3 regions of the Streptomyces sp. NPDC050085 genome follow, and region 3 is predicted to be linked to each of the others. Evidence: riboswitches for the same ligand, from Rfam matches in the RefSeq annotation. Region 3 holds a riboswitch; each other region holds the start of a gene.
The links. Region 3 has a riboswitch for thiamine pyrophosphate ahead of ACIBUY_RS24610 (purine-cytosine permease family protein). Riboswitches for the same ligand answer to the same signal wherever they lie in the genome.

Region 1: it holds a riboswitch for thiamine pyrophosphate, as region 3 does, so the genes downstream of both, ACIBUY_RS30015 (thiamine ABC transporter substrate binding subunit) here and ACIBUY_RS24610 (purine-cytosine permease family protein) in region 3, are expected to answer to the same signal.
Region 2: it holds a riboswitch for thiamine pyrophosphate, as region 3 does, so the genes downstream of both, thiO (glycine oxidase ThiO) here and ACIBUY_RS24610 (purine-cytosine permease family protein) in region 3, are expected to answer to the same signal.

The regions. Positions count from the first base shown of each region.
Region 1 covers NZ_JBITJZ010000009.1:158,008-162,278, forward strand. Annotated here, with positions in the region: gene ACIBUY_RS30005 (hypothetical protein) at 81-260, shown strand; gene rlmN (23S rRNA (adenine(2503)-C(2))-methyltransferase RlmN) at 299-1,405, shown strand; TPP riboswitch at 1,429-1,546, shown strand; gene ACIBUY_RS30015 (thiamine ABC transporter substrate binding subunit) at 1,632-2,723, shown strand; gene ACIBUY_RS30020 (ABC transporter permease) at 2,699-4,271, shown strand, end outside.
Region 2 covers NZ_JBITJZ010000005.1:457,531-461,801, reverse strand. Annotated here, with positions in the region: gene ACIBUY_RS21755 (peptide-N4-asparagine amidase) at 1-208, opposite strand, end outside; gene ACIBUY_RS21750 (NAD(P)/FAD-dependent oxidoreductase) at 355-1,587, opposite strand; gene ACIBUY_RS21745 (hypothetical protein) at 1,673-2,035, opposite strand; TPP riboswitch at 2,087-2,200, shown strand; gene thiO (glycine oxidase ThiO) at 2,198-3,373, shown strand; gene thiS (sulfur carrier protein ThiS) at 3,370-3,570, shown strand; gene ACIBUY_RS21730 (thiazole synthase) at 3,578-4,271, shown strand, end outside.
Region 3 covers NZ_JBITJZ010000006.1:332,345-336,615, reverse strand. Annotated here, with positions in the region: gene ACIBUY_RS24625 (alanine--tRNA ligase-related protein) at 1-599, shown strand, start outside; gene ACIBUY_RS24620 (hypothetical protein) at 682-1,059, shown strand; gene ACIBUY_RS24615 (aspartate/glutamate racemase family protein) at 1,090-1,782, opposite strand; TPP riboswitch at 1,804-1,904, shown strand; gene ACIBUY_RS24610 (purine-cytosine permease family protein) at 1,887-3,302, shown strand; gene ACIBUY_RS24605 (hypothetical protein) at 3,239-4,271, opposite strand, start outside.

The DNA.
Region 1 (4,271 bases), on a different contig from region 3:
CGGGTCCTCCGGATCCTGTTGCCGATCTGGTACGAGCCCTCGCCCGCCGGGTGGGGGCTCGTCGGCATAAGGTCCAGTCCATGGGGAGGGCTCGACTCGAGAAGGACGGCACCTACAGCGGCGACATGCCCTGCAAGTGGTGCGACGCGTTGATCGACCAGGAGGGGCGGCGCAAACCGCGGCTGTACTGCCGGACGGGACACCGTTGGAAGACGTACGGGTCGCGGGTCGTCGGCGTGATCGGGGCGATCCTGGACTGAGCTGCGGCTGATCCGGGGCGTGCGACACTGGTACGGCCATGCCTAAGCCCGGAGAACTCACATTCGTCGCCCCGCGCGGAGCCAAGAAGCCGCCGCGGCACCTTGCCGACTTGACGCCCGCCGAGCGGAAAGAAGCTGTTGCCGCGATCGGCGAGAAGCCGTTCCGCGCCAAGCAGCTGTCGCAGCACTACTTCGCGCGGTACGCGCACGATCCGGCGGAGTGGACCGACATCCCGGCCGGGTCGCGGGAGAAGCTGCGCGAAGCGCTGCTGCCCGAGCTGATGACCGTCGTGCGGCATCTGTCGACCGACCAGGACACCACCCGCAAGACCCTGTGGCGGCTGTTCGACGGGACGCTCGTCGAGTCCGTGCTGATGCGGTACCCGGACCGGGTCACCATGTGCATCAGCTCCCAGGCCGGATGCGGGATGAACTGTCCGTTCTGCGCCACCGGGCAGGCCGGTCTCGACCGGAATCTGTCGACCGGTGAGATCGTGCATCAGATCGTCGACGGGATGCGGGCCCTGCGGGACGGCGAGATCCCGGGTGGGCCTGCCCGGCTCAGCAACATCGTCTTCATGGGCATGGGCGAGCCGCTCGCCAACTACAAGCGGGTCGTCCAGTCGATCCGCGCGCTCACCGATCCCGAGCCGGACGGTCTCGGGCTCAGCCAGCGCGGCATCACCGTGTCGACCGTGGGCCTCGTGCCCGCCATCCACCGGTTCTCCGACGAGGGCTTCAAGTGCCGCCTCGCCATCTCGCTGCACGCCCCGGACGACGAGCTGCGCGACACCCTCGTACCCGTCAACACGCGGTGGAAGGTGCGGGAGGTGCTGGACGCCGGATGGGAGTACGCGGCCAAGTCCGGTCGCCGGCTGTCCATCGAGTACGCGCTGATCCGCGACATCAACGATCAGGCGTGGCGCGGTGACCGGCTCGGGCGGCTGCTCCGCGGCAAGCCGGTCCATGTGAACCTGATTCCGCTGAATCCGACTCCTGGGTCGAAGTGGACCGCGTCGCGGCCCGAGGACGAGAAGGCGTTCGTCGAGGCCATCGCCGCGCACGGGGTGCCGGTGACCATCCGGGACACCCGTGGCCAGGAGATCGACGGGGCGTGTGGTCAGCTCGCCGCGACCGAGCGGTAGCCTTACGGCGTAAGTACATCTGCATATTCCGACAGGGGAGCGCCACAGCGCTGAGAGTGCGGCAGCCATACAGGGGCGGGCCGCAGACCCTCTGAACCTTGCCCAGGTCATTCTGGGTAGGAAGTTCGGACACCACTCAAGCTGTTGCGCCCTGCCCGGAAGCTTTGGAGACAAGGCTTCCGGGCAGGGCCGCGTCTCTTCCTGGTCACCCCCAGGAGGAAAACCAGTGAGCAAGAAGACGAAGGCAACGACGACGTACACAGCTGTTGCCGTGGGGCTCGGGCTCGTCGTGCTGTCCGCGTGCGGGTCGCAGTCCAGCGGGTCGGGCGGGTCCGACTCCAAGACCGTGACCCTCGTCAGCCACGACTCGTGGGCCGTCTCCAAGAACGTACTGAAGGACTTCGAGAAGAAGTCCGGCTACCAGGTGAAGGTCCTGGAGGACGGCGACGCCGGGCAGGCCGTCAACAAGGCGATCCTGTCCAAGGGCAATCCGCAGGGCGACGTCTTCTTCGGCGTCGACAACACCCTGCTGTCGCGGGCCCTCGACAACGGGATCTTCGCTTCCTACAAGGCCAAGGGCCTGGAGGACGTCGAGAGCCGGTACCGGCTCGATGCCGGGAAGGATCGTGTCACTCCCGTCGACACCGGCGACATCTGCGTCAACTACGACAAGAAGTATTTCGCGGAGCACAAGCTGACTCCGCCGGCGTCCTTCGCCGATCTCGCCAAGCCCGCGTACAAGAACCTGCTCGTCACCGAGGACGCCGCCACGTCGTCGCCGGGCCTCGGCTTCCTGCTCGGCTCGGCCGCGAGCTACGGGGACGACGGCTGGCAGGCGTACTGGAACAAGCTCGTCGACAACGGCGTGAAGGTCGTCTCCGGCTGGGACCAGGCCTACAACGAGGAGTTCAGCGGCAGCGCCGGCGGCAAGAAGGCCGGGGGAGAGCGGCCGCTCGTCGTGTCGTACGCGTCCTCGCCGCCCGCCGAGGCGATCTACTCGGACCCGCAGCCGGCCACGTCGCCGGTCGGTGTCGCGACCGGCACCTGCTTCCGGCAGGTCGAGTTCGCGGGCGTGCTCGACGGGGCGAAGAACGAGAAGGGCGCCCGGGCGTTCGTCGACTTCCTGATCTCCAAGGAGTTCCAGCAGGACATGCCGCTCAACATGTTCGTGGACCCCGTGACCAAGAGTGCCGTCGCGCCCGCCGATTACAAGAAGTACGCGGTGAAGGTCGACAGCCCCGAAACCATGAGCCCCCGCAAGATCGCGGACAACCGTGACGACTGGGTCAAGTCGTGGACCTCGATCGTCAGGAAGTGACCGCCAAGACCGCCAAGACCGCCAAGACCGCCAGGACCTGGGACGTGCCCCGGGTGCGTACGGGGAACGCGGCGCGGCTCGGCCTGATGGCCGTGCCCGTCGTGTTCTTCGCCGTCTTCTTCGCGTACCCGGTCGTCGCGATCGTGCGGCGCGGTCTGTACGTGGGCGGGGACTGGCAGGTGGGGCGCATCGCGGACGTGCTCGGGCAGTCGGACATCCGGCACGTGCTGTGGTTCACCGTGTGGCAGGCGCTCGCGTCGACTGCCCTGACGCTGCTGATCGCGCTGCCGGGCGCCTACGTCTTCGCCCGGCTCGACTTTCCCGGCAAGCAGGTGCTGCGCGCCGTCGTGACCGTGCCGTTCGTGCTGCCGACCGTCGTCGTGGGCTCCGCCTTCCTGGCGCTGGTCGGCAGGGGAGGGCTGCTCGACGACCTGTGGGGGGTGCGGCTCGACACCACGGTGTGGGCGATCCTCGCCGCGCACGTCTTCTTCAACTACGCCGTCGTCGTACGGACCGTGGGCGGCCTGTGGGGGCAGCTCGATCCGCGGCAGGAGGAGGCCGCGCGGATGCTCGGCGCCTCGCGGCTCGCGGCGTGGCGGAAGGTGACGCTGCCCGCTCTCGGGCCGGCCGTGGCGGCAGCCGCGCTCATGGTCTTCCTGTTCACCTTCACCTCGTTCGGCGTCGTGCAGATCCTCGGCGGGCCCGGCTTCTCGACCCTCGAGGTGGAGATCTACCGGCAGACCGCCGAGATCTTCGACCTGTCGACCGCCGCCGTGCTGACGATCGTGCAGTTCGCGGCCGTCGGACTCATCCTCGCCGTGCATGCGTGGAGCGTGCGGCGGCGGGAGAGCACGCTGCGGCTCGTCGACGCCGCGCACACCGCGCGGCGGCCGCGCGGGGCCGCTCAACGGACCCTGCTCGCCGGGGTGTTGGCGACCGTGGCCGTGCTGATCCTGCTGCCCCTTGGGGTGCTGGTGCAGCGGTCGCTGGACACGCCGGGCGGTGTCGGGTTCGCGTACTACCGGGCGCTCGGGAACGCCGACGGCGGCACCTTCCTCGTCCCGCCCGTCGACGCCATCTGGAACTCGCTCGAGTACGCCCTCGCCGCCACCGCCATCGCGCTCGTCATCGGCGGGCTCGCCGCGGCCGCCCTCACCCGGCGGGCCGGACGCCTGGTGCGCGGGTTCGACGCGCTCCTGATGCTGCCGCTCGGGGTGTCCGCCGTGACCGTCGGCTTCGGGTTCCTCATCACGCTCGACAAGCCGCCGCTCGACCTGCGGGCCTCCTGGATCCTGGTCCCGCTCGCCCAGGCACTGGTCGGCGTGCCCTTCGTCGTACGCACCATGCTGCCCGTCCTGCGGGCGGTCGACGGACGCCTGCGCGAGGCCGCGGCCGTGCTCGGGGCCTCCCCGCTGCGGGCGTGGCGCGAGGTCGATCTGCCCATGGTGCGACGGGCGCTGCTGATCGCGGCCGGGTTCGCCTTCGCCGTGTCCCTCGGCGAGTTCGGGGCCACCGTGTTCATCGCGCGGCCCGACAACCCGACCCTGC
Region 2 (4,271 bases), on a different contig from region 3:
TGCCGAAGTCCTGCTGGATCGTGGTGGTGCAGGACTTGGTGTCCGGGCGCGAGACGGGCGGGAGCACGTCGACGGGGTCCTGGTACGAGACGGCCGGGTTCGAGCCGGGCTGCGGCGCGTCCGCCGCCTGGGCGGGGGCGGCGGCGAACAGGCCGCCGACGAGCGCTGCGGCACCGCACAGGGCGGTGCCGAGTCTGCGGGAGTGCACGGATGTCCTCCGGTTGAGCGGTGGGGTGTTGGACGCACTGAAGGGTGCACAGTGCATCCACTACGCCCCGCCCCACAAGAGGAGGTCCGCAATCCGGACCGCGCGATCCGGACCGTGCGATCCGGACTGCGCAGTCCGGACTTCGGTTACGCGACGGCGGACTTCAAGGGCCGGGCGGGGTCGGCCAGTTGGCCCTCGTCCAGTACGGTTCCGGCCTCGATGAGGCGGCGCCCCTGCGCGAGGTCGCGGGGCTTGCCGACCGCGAGGACCGCCACCAGGGCGCCGTCCTTCAGCCAGCACACCGACCAGGACGCACCGGACGGATCACCGCGCCACACCGTCGCGTCGGCGGCGTCGTGGTGGCCGACGTACTGCACGAAACGGCCGAACTGCTCGGACCAGAAGTAGGGCACCGGGTCGTACACCACCGGTGTCTCACCCACGATGTTCGCGGCGACCGCGCGCGGCCCCTGCAGCGCGTTGTCCCAGTGGTGGACCATCAGGCGCTGTCCGTAGCGGGCCGAGGGGAACGACGAGCAGTCGCCCACGGCGTACACGTCGGGCAGGGACGTCCGCAGCCACTCGTCCGCCAGCACTTCGCGGTGGGCGCCCAGTTCGATGCCCGAACCGGCCAGCCAGCCGGTGGCGGGGCGGGCGCCGATGCCCACGACGACGGCTCCTGCGGGCAGCCGCGTGCCGTCGTCCAGGACCACGACGCCCGGCTCGACCCGCTCCACGCGCGCGTGGGTGCGCAGTTGGGCCCCGGCGTCCGCGTACCAGGCGGCCATGGGAGCGGCGATCTCGGCGGGCAGCGCCCCGGCCAGCGGCCGCTCGGCCGCCTCCACGACGGTGACCCGGCAGCCGGCGTCGCGGGCGGCGGTGGTGAACTCGGCGCCGATCCAGCCGGCCCCCACGATCACCACGTCGTGCTGTTCGGCGAGGACGGGCCGCAGCCGCTCGGCGTCGTCGAGAGTGCGCAGCAGATGCACTCCGGGCACGCCCTGGGCGCCCGGCAACTGGATGGGTTCGGCTCCGGTGGCCACGACCAGGACGTCGTACGGGACCGCCCCCGCCGCGGTGTCCAGCTCGTGGTCGCCGGGGCGCAGGCCGGTCACCTCGCGGCCCAGCTCCAGCGTGACGCCGAGTGCCTCGAAGTCGATGTCGAAGGCGGATCCCTCGGCCTTGCCGAGCAGCACGGCCTTGGACAGCGGGGGCCGGTCGTAGGGCTGATGGGGTTCCGCGCCGATCAGCGTGACGGTGCCGGTGAAGCCCTGTTCGCGCAGGGCCACGGCCGTCTGCACGCCGGCCATTCCCGCGCCGACGATGACGACGCGCCGCTGCCCCACTGGTGTCCCGTTCCCGCTCCGCTGCTCGCTCACGGGATCACCATAGGCACCTGATCTTGCGTCAGTCAGCGGTGCGGACCACTCCGGCGCCGTGACGTCCTGCACAGGGAGCGCCGGTTTATCGATCATGACGGTCAAGCGGGCAGGTGATCTCCTCGACCACGCTGGTTCCGCTGCCCGTCTGCGACTCCCACTCCCACGTCTCGTCGAGCCGCACCCGGCCGTCACTCGACTCGGACACGACCGAGACGCAGTGCCCGGACGACGTGGTCCCGTCGGTCTTCAGCTGCACGTAGCGGAAGTCGAGCCGGTCGCCGAAGCGCGTGCCTACTAGGTGCCCCTGTACGACATCGCCGCCTTCATAGGTGGCCCAGATCCTGCCGTTCTCCTCGTGGTAGGCGAATCGGGTACGCGTGCCCACCTGACCGGGAGCCTGGTCGGCGACAGGGGCGAGAACGAGACCGTCGAGCGATCGGGCCACGGGCGGAGGCTCCCTACTGAGGGTCGGGGCGAAGAGCTAGGGTGGCCAACGTAAAGCACTCGCGGGAGCCCGTACGCAGCGGGCTGAGAGGGAGGCTGGAGCGGCCTCCGACCGTACGAACCTGATCCGGGTCATGCCGGCGAAGGGAGGGCCTTGACACCCATGTCCTACGCACAAAAAGGTGAGCCCCGTACCGACGTACTGGTCGTCGGGGGCGGCATCATCGGTCTCGTCACCGCATGGCGTGCCGCGCAGCGCGGTCTGTCCGTGGCGGTCGTGGATCCCGAGCCGGGCGGCGGGGCCGCCCAGGTGGCGGCCGGCATGCTGGCCGCCGTCACCGAACTGCACTACGGCGAGCAGACATTGCTCGGCCTGAACGTCGAGTCCGCGCGCCGCTATCCGCAGTTCGCGGCCGAGCTGACGGAGGCCACAGGCCAGGACCTCGGCTACCGCGCGTGCGGCACGCTGGCGGTCGCGCTCGACGCGGACGACCGGGCGCACCTGCGTGAACTGCACGCGCTGCAAAGGAAGTCGGGCCTCGAGTCCGAGTGGCTGTCGGGCCGTGAGTGCCGCCGCCTGGAGCCGATGCTCGCACCGGGCGTGCGCGGGGGCCTGCGGGTCGACGGTGACCACCAGATCGACCCGAGAAGGCTCGCGAGCGCCCTCGTGACGGCCTGCGAGCGCGCGGGCGTGGTCTTCCGCCGGACGCGGGCCGAGCGGCTCCGTGTCGTACGGGACCGGGCGTGCGGTGTCGTCCTCGCGGGGGGCACCGAACTCGCGGCCGGCCAGGTGGTGCTCGCGGCGGGCAGCCTCAGCGGCCGGCTGGCCGGGGTCCCGGACGAGGTCCTGCCTCCCGTGCGCCCGGTCAAGGGCCAGGTCCTGCGCCTGAGCGTGCCGGAGCGGTACGCGCCGTTCCTCAGCCGCACCGTCCGCGCGGTGGTCCGCGGCAGCCACCTCTACCTGGTGCCGCGCGTCAACGGCGAGCTCGTCGTGGGCGCCACCAGCGAGGAGCTCGGCTGGGACACCACGGTCACGGCGGGCGGCGTCTACGAACTCCTGCGGGACGCGCACGAACTCGTGCCCGGCATCACGGAACTGCCGCTGACCGAGACCCGCGCGGGCCTGCGCCCCGGCTCCCCCGACAACGCCCCGATGCTCGGCCCGACGACCCTGCCCGGCCTCCTCCTGGCCACCGGCCACTACCGCAACGGCGTGCTGCTCACACCGGTCACCGGCGACGTGCTGGCCCACGCGCTGACCACGGGTGAACTGCCGGAAGAGGCACGCCCGTTCACCCCGAAACGATTCTCTGCCGCCTCCTTGGAGCAGCTCGCATGAACGTGTCCCTCAACGGTGAGCCGCGCACGGTGACGTCCGAGACCACACTCGAGTCCCTCGTCACCACGCTCACGACCGCGCACTCCGGCGTCGCCGCCGCCCTCAACGAGACCGTCGTCCCGCGCACCCAGTGGCCGCTCACCGCGCTCTCCGAAGGAGACCGCGTCGAGGTCCTCACCGCAGTACAAGGAGGCTGACTCATCCATGGCTGACGACGCTTTCGTCCTCGGCGGCACCACGTACTCCTCGCGCCTGATCATGGGCACGGGAGGCGCCCCGAGCCTCGACATCCTGGAACGCTCCCTGACCGCCTCCGGCACCGAACTCACCACAGTGGCGATGCGCCGCGTGAACGCGTCGGTACACGGCTCGGTCCTGTCCGTGCTGGAAAAACTGGGCATCCAGGTACTGCCGAACACGGCGGGCTGCTTCACCGCGGGCGAAGCGGTGCTCACCGCCCGTCTCGCGCGCGAGGCGCTCGGCACCGACCTGGTCAAGCTCGAGGTCATCGCGGACGAGCGCACACTGCTGCCCGACCCGATCGAACTCCTGGACGCCGCCGAGACCCTGGTCGACGACGGTTTCACGGTGCTTCCTTATACGAACGACGACCCGGTCCTGGCCCGCAAGCTGGAGGACGTGGGCTGCGCGGCGATCATGCCGCTCGGCTCCCCCATCGGCTCGGGGCTCGGCATCCGCAACCCGCACAACTTCCAGCTGATCGTCGAGCACGCGCGCGTGCCGGTGATCCTGGACGCGGGCGCGGGCACCGCCTCCGACGTGGCGCTCGCGATGGAGCTGGGGTGTGCGGGTGTGATGCTCGCCTCGGCGGTGACCCGGGCGCAGGAGCCGGTGCTCATGGCCGAGGGCATGCGGCACGCGGTGGAGGCCGGCCGGC
Region 3 (4,271 bases):
AGGTCTGGAACCACGTGATGATGCGTCACCGACGCCTGGGCGACGGCACGTTGGTGCCCCTGCCGCAGCGCAACATCGACACCGGGCTCGGCCTCGAGCGACTCCTCGCCCTGCTCCAGGGCGTCGACTCGGTCTTCGAATGCGACGTGTTCACCCCCTGGCGAGAGCGCCTGCCCGGACTGTGGCACCTCGACGAGCCGTCGCTGCGCCTGGTCAGCGACCACCTGCGGTCGGCCGTCGTGGTGACCGGGGACGGCGTGCGCCCCGGCAACACCGGCCGCGCCTACGTGCTGCGCCGCCTGATGCGGCGCGTCCTCACCACGCTGTGGCGCGACGACCCGACCCGCCAACTCACCGACCTGCCCCAGGAGTTGGTGCGGCACACCCTGGACCACTTCCGGCAGTCGGCCGACCCGGACGAGGTGCGCCGCGTCCTGCTCGACGAGGAGCGCCGCTTCGGCGAGCTGCTGCAGCGCGGCCGGCGGATCCTCGACCGCCCCCGGTTCCGCGGCCCCCTCGACGAGGAGGACTTCCACTACCTCCACGACACGCACGGACTGCCACGGGACCTCGTCGTGAGTCTGCGGGGCGACAACTGACCGGAGTGGGCCGCCCGTGACGGGGTAGGCGCAGCGCGTACGAGCTGCGACGCGTGGGCGGCTCACGGCCGAGGGGTTGACCATGGAGCCAGCACGGACGCGTTTCCCGGCGCGCTGGGAGGACGGCGGCGTCCTGGTCGTGGACGTCGTCGGCGAGTTCGGCAGCAGCGCCGCGACCGAGCTCGGCGACCTGCTGAAGCGCATGGGCGCAACCGGACAGCGGGCCTACGTCGTGGACTTCGGCGCCGTAGGACGCTGCGGGCCCGGCGCCGCCCGGCAGTTCGTGGAGACCGCCTCGCGGGCGCTGCCGGCCGACGGGGTCCTCGCGGTCGTCGCGGGAGCCGCCGCCCGGCCCGCCCTGACCACTGCCGGGGCGGGCGACGTCACCGGCGGCCTCCACGACGTGGCCGCACACGCGATCGGCGCCTGCCTGGCCCGCGCGTCCCAGGCCCCGGCCTGACCGGGGGCCGGTCTTCGAACTGGGAGCCCGTCAGTCGTCCAGCGCTGCCCGAACCGCCGCCTCCGCATGCAGCCGCGCGGTGGGGAAGACCGGGACCGGGCTGTCCCCGGCGCCGATCAGCAGCTCGATCTCGGTGCAGCCGAGGACGATCCCCTCGGCGCCGGACGCGACCAGATCGGCGATGACCTCCTGGTACGCGGCGCGCGACGCGTCCCGTACGACACCGAGGCACAACTCCTCGTAGATCACGCGGTGGACGAGTGCCCGCCCCGCGTCGTCCGGGACGCGGACGTCCAGGCCGCCCCGCGCGAGCCGGCCGCGGTAGAAGTCCTGCTCCATCGTGAACGCCGTGCCCAGCAGCCCGACCCGCTTCACCCCCGCCGCGCGTACGGCGTCGGCGGTCGCGTCGGCGAGATGGATCAGCGGCACGGCGGTGGCGGCCTGCACCTGGTCGGCGACCTTGTGCATCGTGTTCGTGCACAGGAGCAGCAGATCGGCGCCCGCCGCCTCCAGGCGTCGCGCGGCCTCGGCGAGGATCCGGCCCGCCTGCTCCCAGTCGCCCTCGACCTGCAGCCGCTCGATCTCCGCGAAGTCGACGGAGTAGACGACGCAGCGCGCCGAGTGCAGCCCGCCGAGACGGTCCCGCGTCAGCTCGTTGAGGAGGCGGTAGTACTCCGCCGTCGACTCCCAGCTCATCCCGCCGATCAACCCGATGGTTCTCATCGGCTAATGTTCGCACCCGTACTGCCCGACACGGGGTGCCCCGCACATGCGACGGGGCTGAGATCACACCCGTAGAACCTGAACCAGTTAGCACTGGCGGAGGGATGTCAGCGATGTCGATACCGCACGTTTCCACGGCCTTCGAGGCGGGCCGGTCGGCCGCGCCGGGGGACTGGCGCCCCGAGGCACGCGGCATAGCACCGGTCTGCGAGAGCGACCGGTACGGCGGTGCCGGACGGCTGTTCACCGTCTGGTTCGCCCCGAACCTCACCATGAGCGGCGTCTTCACCGGGACCGTCGGCATCGCCCTCGGCCTCGACTTCGCGACGGCACTCGCCGCCGTGCTCGCGGGCACCGTCATCGGCGCCGTGCCCACCGCCTACCTGGGGACGTGGGGCCCGCGCACCGGCGCCGGCCAACTGCCGCTCGCCCGGCTCGCGTTCGGGCGCGCCGTCGTCGTTCCCGGCGCCCTTCAGTGGCTGTCGTCCATCGCCTGGGACGCGCTGATCGGCCTGTTCGGCGGCGACGCCCTCGCCCGGCTGTGCGGCTGGCCGTTCTGGCTGGGGGCCCTCGTGATGATGGCCGCCCAAGGGGCGTTCGGCGCGCTCGGCTACGAGGCGATCCACCGCCTGCAGAAGGGGATGACCGCCGTGCTCGCCGTCGCGTTCTGCGCGCTCGCGGTGCGCCTCGCGCACGCCGGCGTCACGCCTGCCGGGCACGGGTCCGCGCACGGCGCCGACCGCGTCGGGGCGTTCGTCCTGACCGCCACCATCGCGTTCAGCCTGTCTGTGTCCTGGGCGCCGTACGCCAGCGACTTCAGCCGCTACCTGCCGCGCACCACGTCCTCGGCCCGCATGTTCTGGTACACCCTGTGCGGCATCGTCGTCTCCTTCACCGCCGTGGAGGCGCTCGGCCTGTGGGGCGCCTCCGTCTTCACCGACCAGACCGCCCAGGGCGTCGACACCCTGCTCGGCGGCGGCGTGATCGGCTCGCTCGGACTGCTCGCCGTGGCGCTGGCCGCGCTGTGCAGCAACGCCATGAACGACTACAGCGGCTCGCTCGCGCTCCAGGTCGTCGGCGCCCGCGTGCCGCGCCCGCTCGCCGCCGCACTCGCCGCGCTCCTCGGATTCCCGCTGGTGCTGTGGATGCACGCCGCCGACACCGCGGCCCGCTTCCAGAACGTGCTGCTGTTCGTCGGCTACTGGATCCCCGGCTTCGTCGCGGTCGTCGTCGTGGACTGGCTGGCCCGCACCCGCGCACGCGGCGGCGCCCCCGTCGACCTCGCGGCCGAACAGGCCCATGCGCAGCCGGTGTTGCCCGCCCTGACGGCGTTCCTCGCGGCCTTCGCCGCCACCGTTCCCTTCATGAACACCGCCCTGTACGTGGGACCCGTCGCCGAAGCGCTGCACGGCGCCGACCTCGGCTACTACGTCGCCTTCGTCACCGGGCTCGTCCTCTACGCGCCGTTCAGGCTGCGCCGCGGACAGACGCGGAGCCCCGCCGCGTCGAGCCGGACCTGAGGGCGGCAGTCGAAGGCCCTGTCCAGGGCGCGGGTGACGGCGGGCGCGACGGACCGGATGCGGAACCAGGCCGGGTCGATCACCGCGTAGCGCGCGGCCGGATCGTCCAGACAGCGCAGGTTCTCGCGGAAGCTCGTCAGGCGCGTCACGGCCCGGTCGTAGGACGTGCGCTGGAGGAAGACGGGCGACGGGTAGCGGCAGTGCGTCGGGTTGCCGAGCTGGTAGCCGATGTCGCCGAAGGCCAGGTACACGACCGGGGTGCGGGCGCCGATCCCGGCCCGCAGCGCGGCCAGTTGGGGCTCCAGGCTCTCGCGGGCGTGCAGGCGAGAGAGCGCGGTGTACCCGGCGTGCCGGACGTCGAACGAGTACGGCGCGGTCGGCCACGCGGGCACGGCGGCCGCCAGCGCGAACACCGCGACCGGGACGGCCGCGCGGGACAGCAGGGGAGGGGCGCTCCGGACGCCGCGCGGACGGACGACCACGAGCCACAGCGCCGTCCCGGCCACGACCGCGCACAGGGCGGCATCGACCGGGATCCCGTGGGACGTGCGCCAGGCGAGCGGCCGCGCCGCCGTGAGCGGGGCGGCCACCCCGAGCCCGGCCGTGGCCAGTAGCAGCGGCAGCACCGGACGCCCGGCGCGCACACCGTGCCGGACGACGGCCAGGGCCCACAGGGCGGCCGCGAGCGGAACCACTGCGGCCAAGTGGTAGAGGAAGTACTGCCCTTGGACGACGAGCGCCGCGACCACACCGGCCAGGCCCGCGCCGACGAGCAGCGGCCAGGCCCGGGCGGCACGCGGCGTCCCGGCGGTGCGCATCAGCACCACGACGCTGACCGGCAACAGGGCCACGACGGGCACGAGCAGGGCCTCGTTCGCCAGGACGAGCACCAGCGAACGCACCTGCCCGGACCCGAAGCCCGTACGCATCACACTCTCCGGATTGAGCGCGGAGAACTCCCGCAGCCAG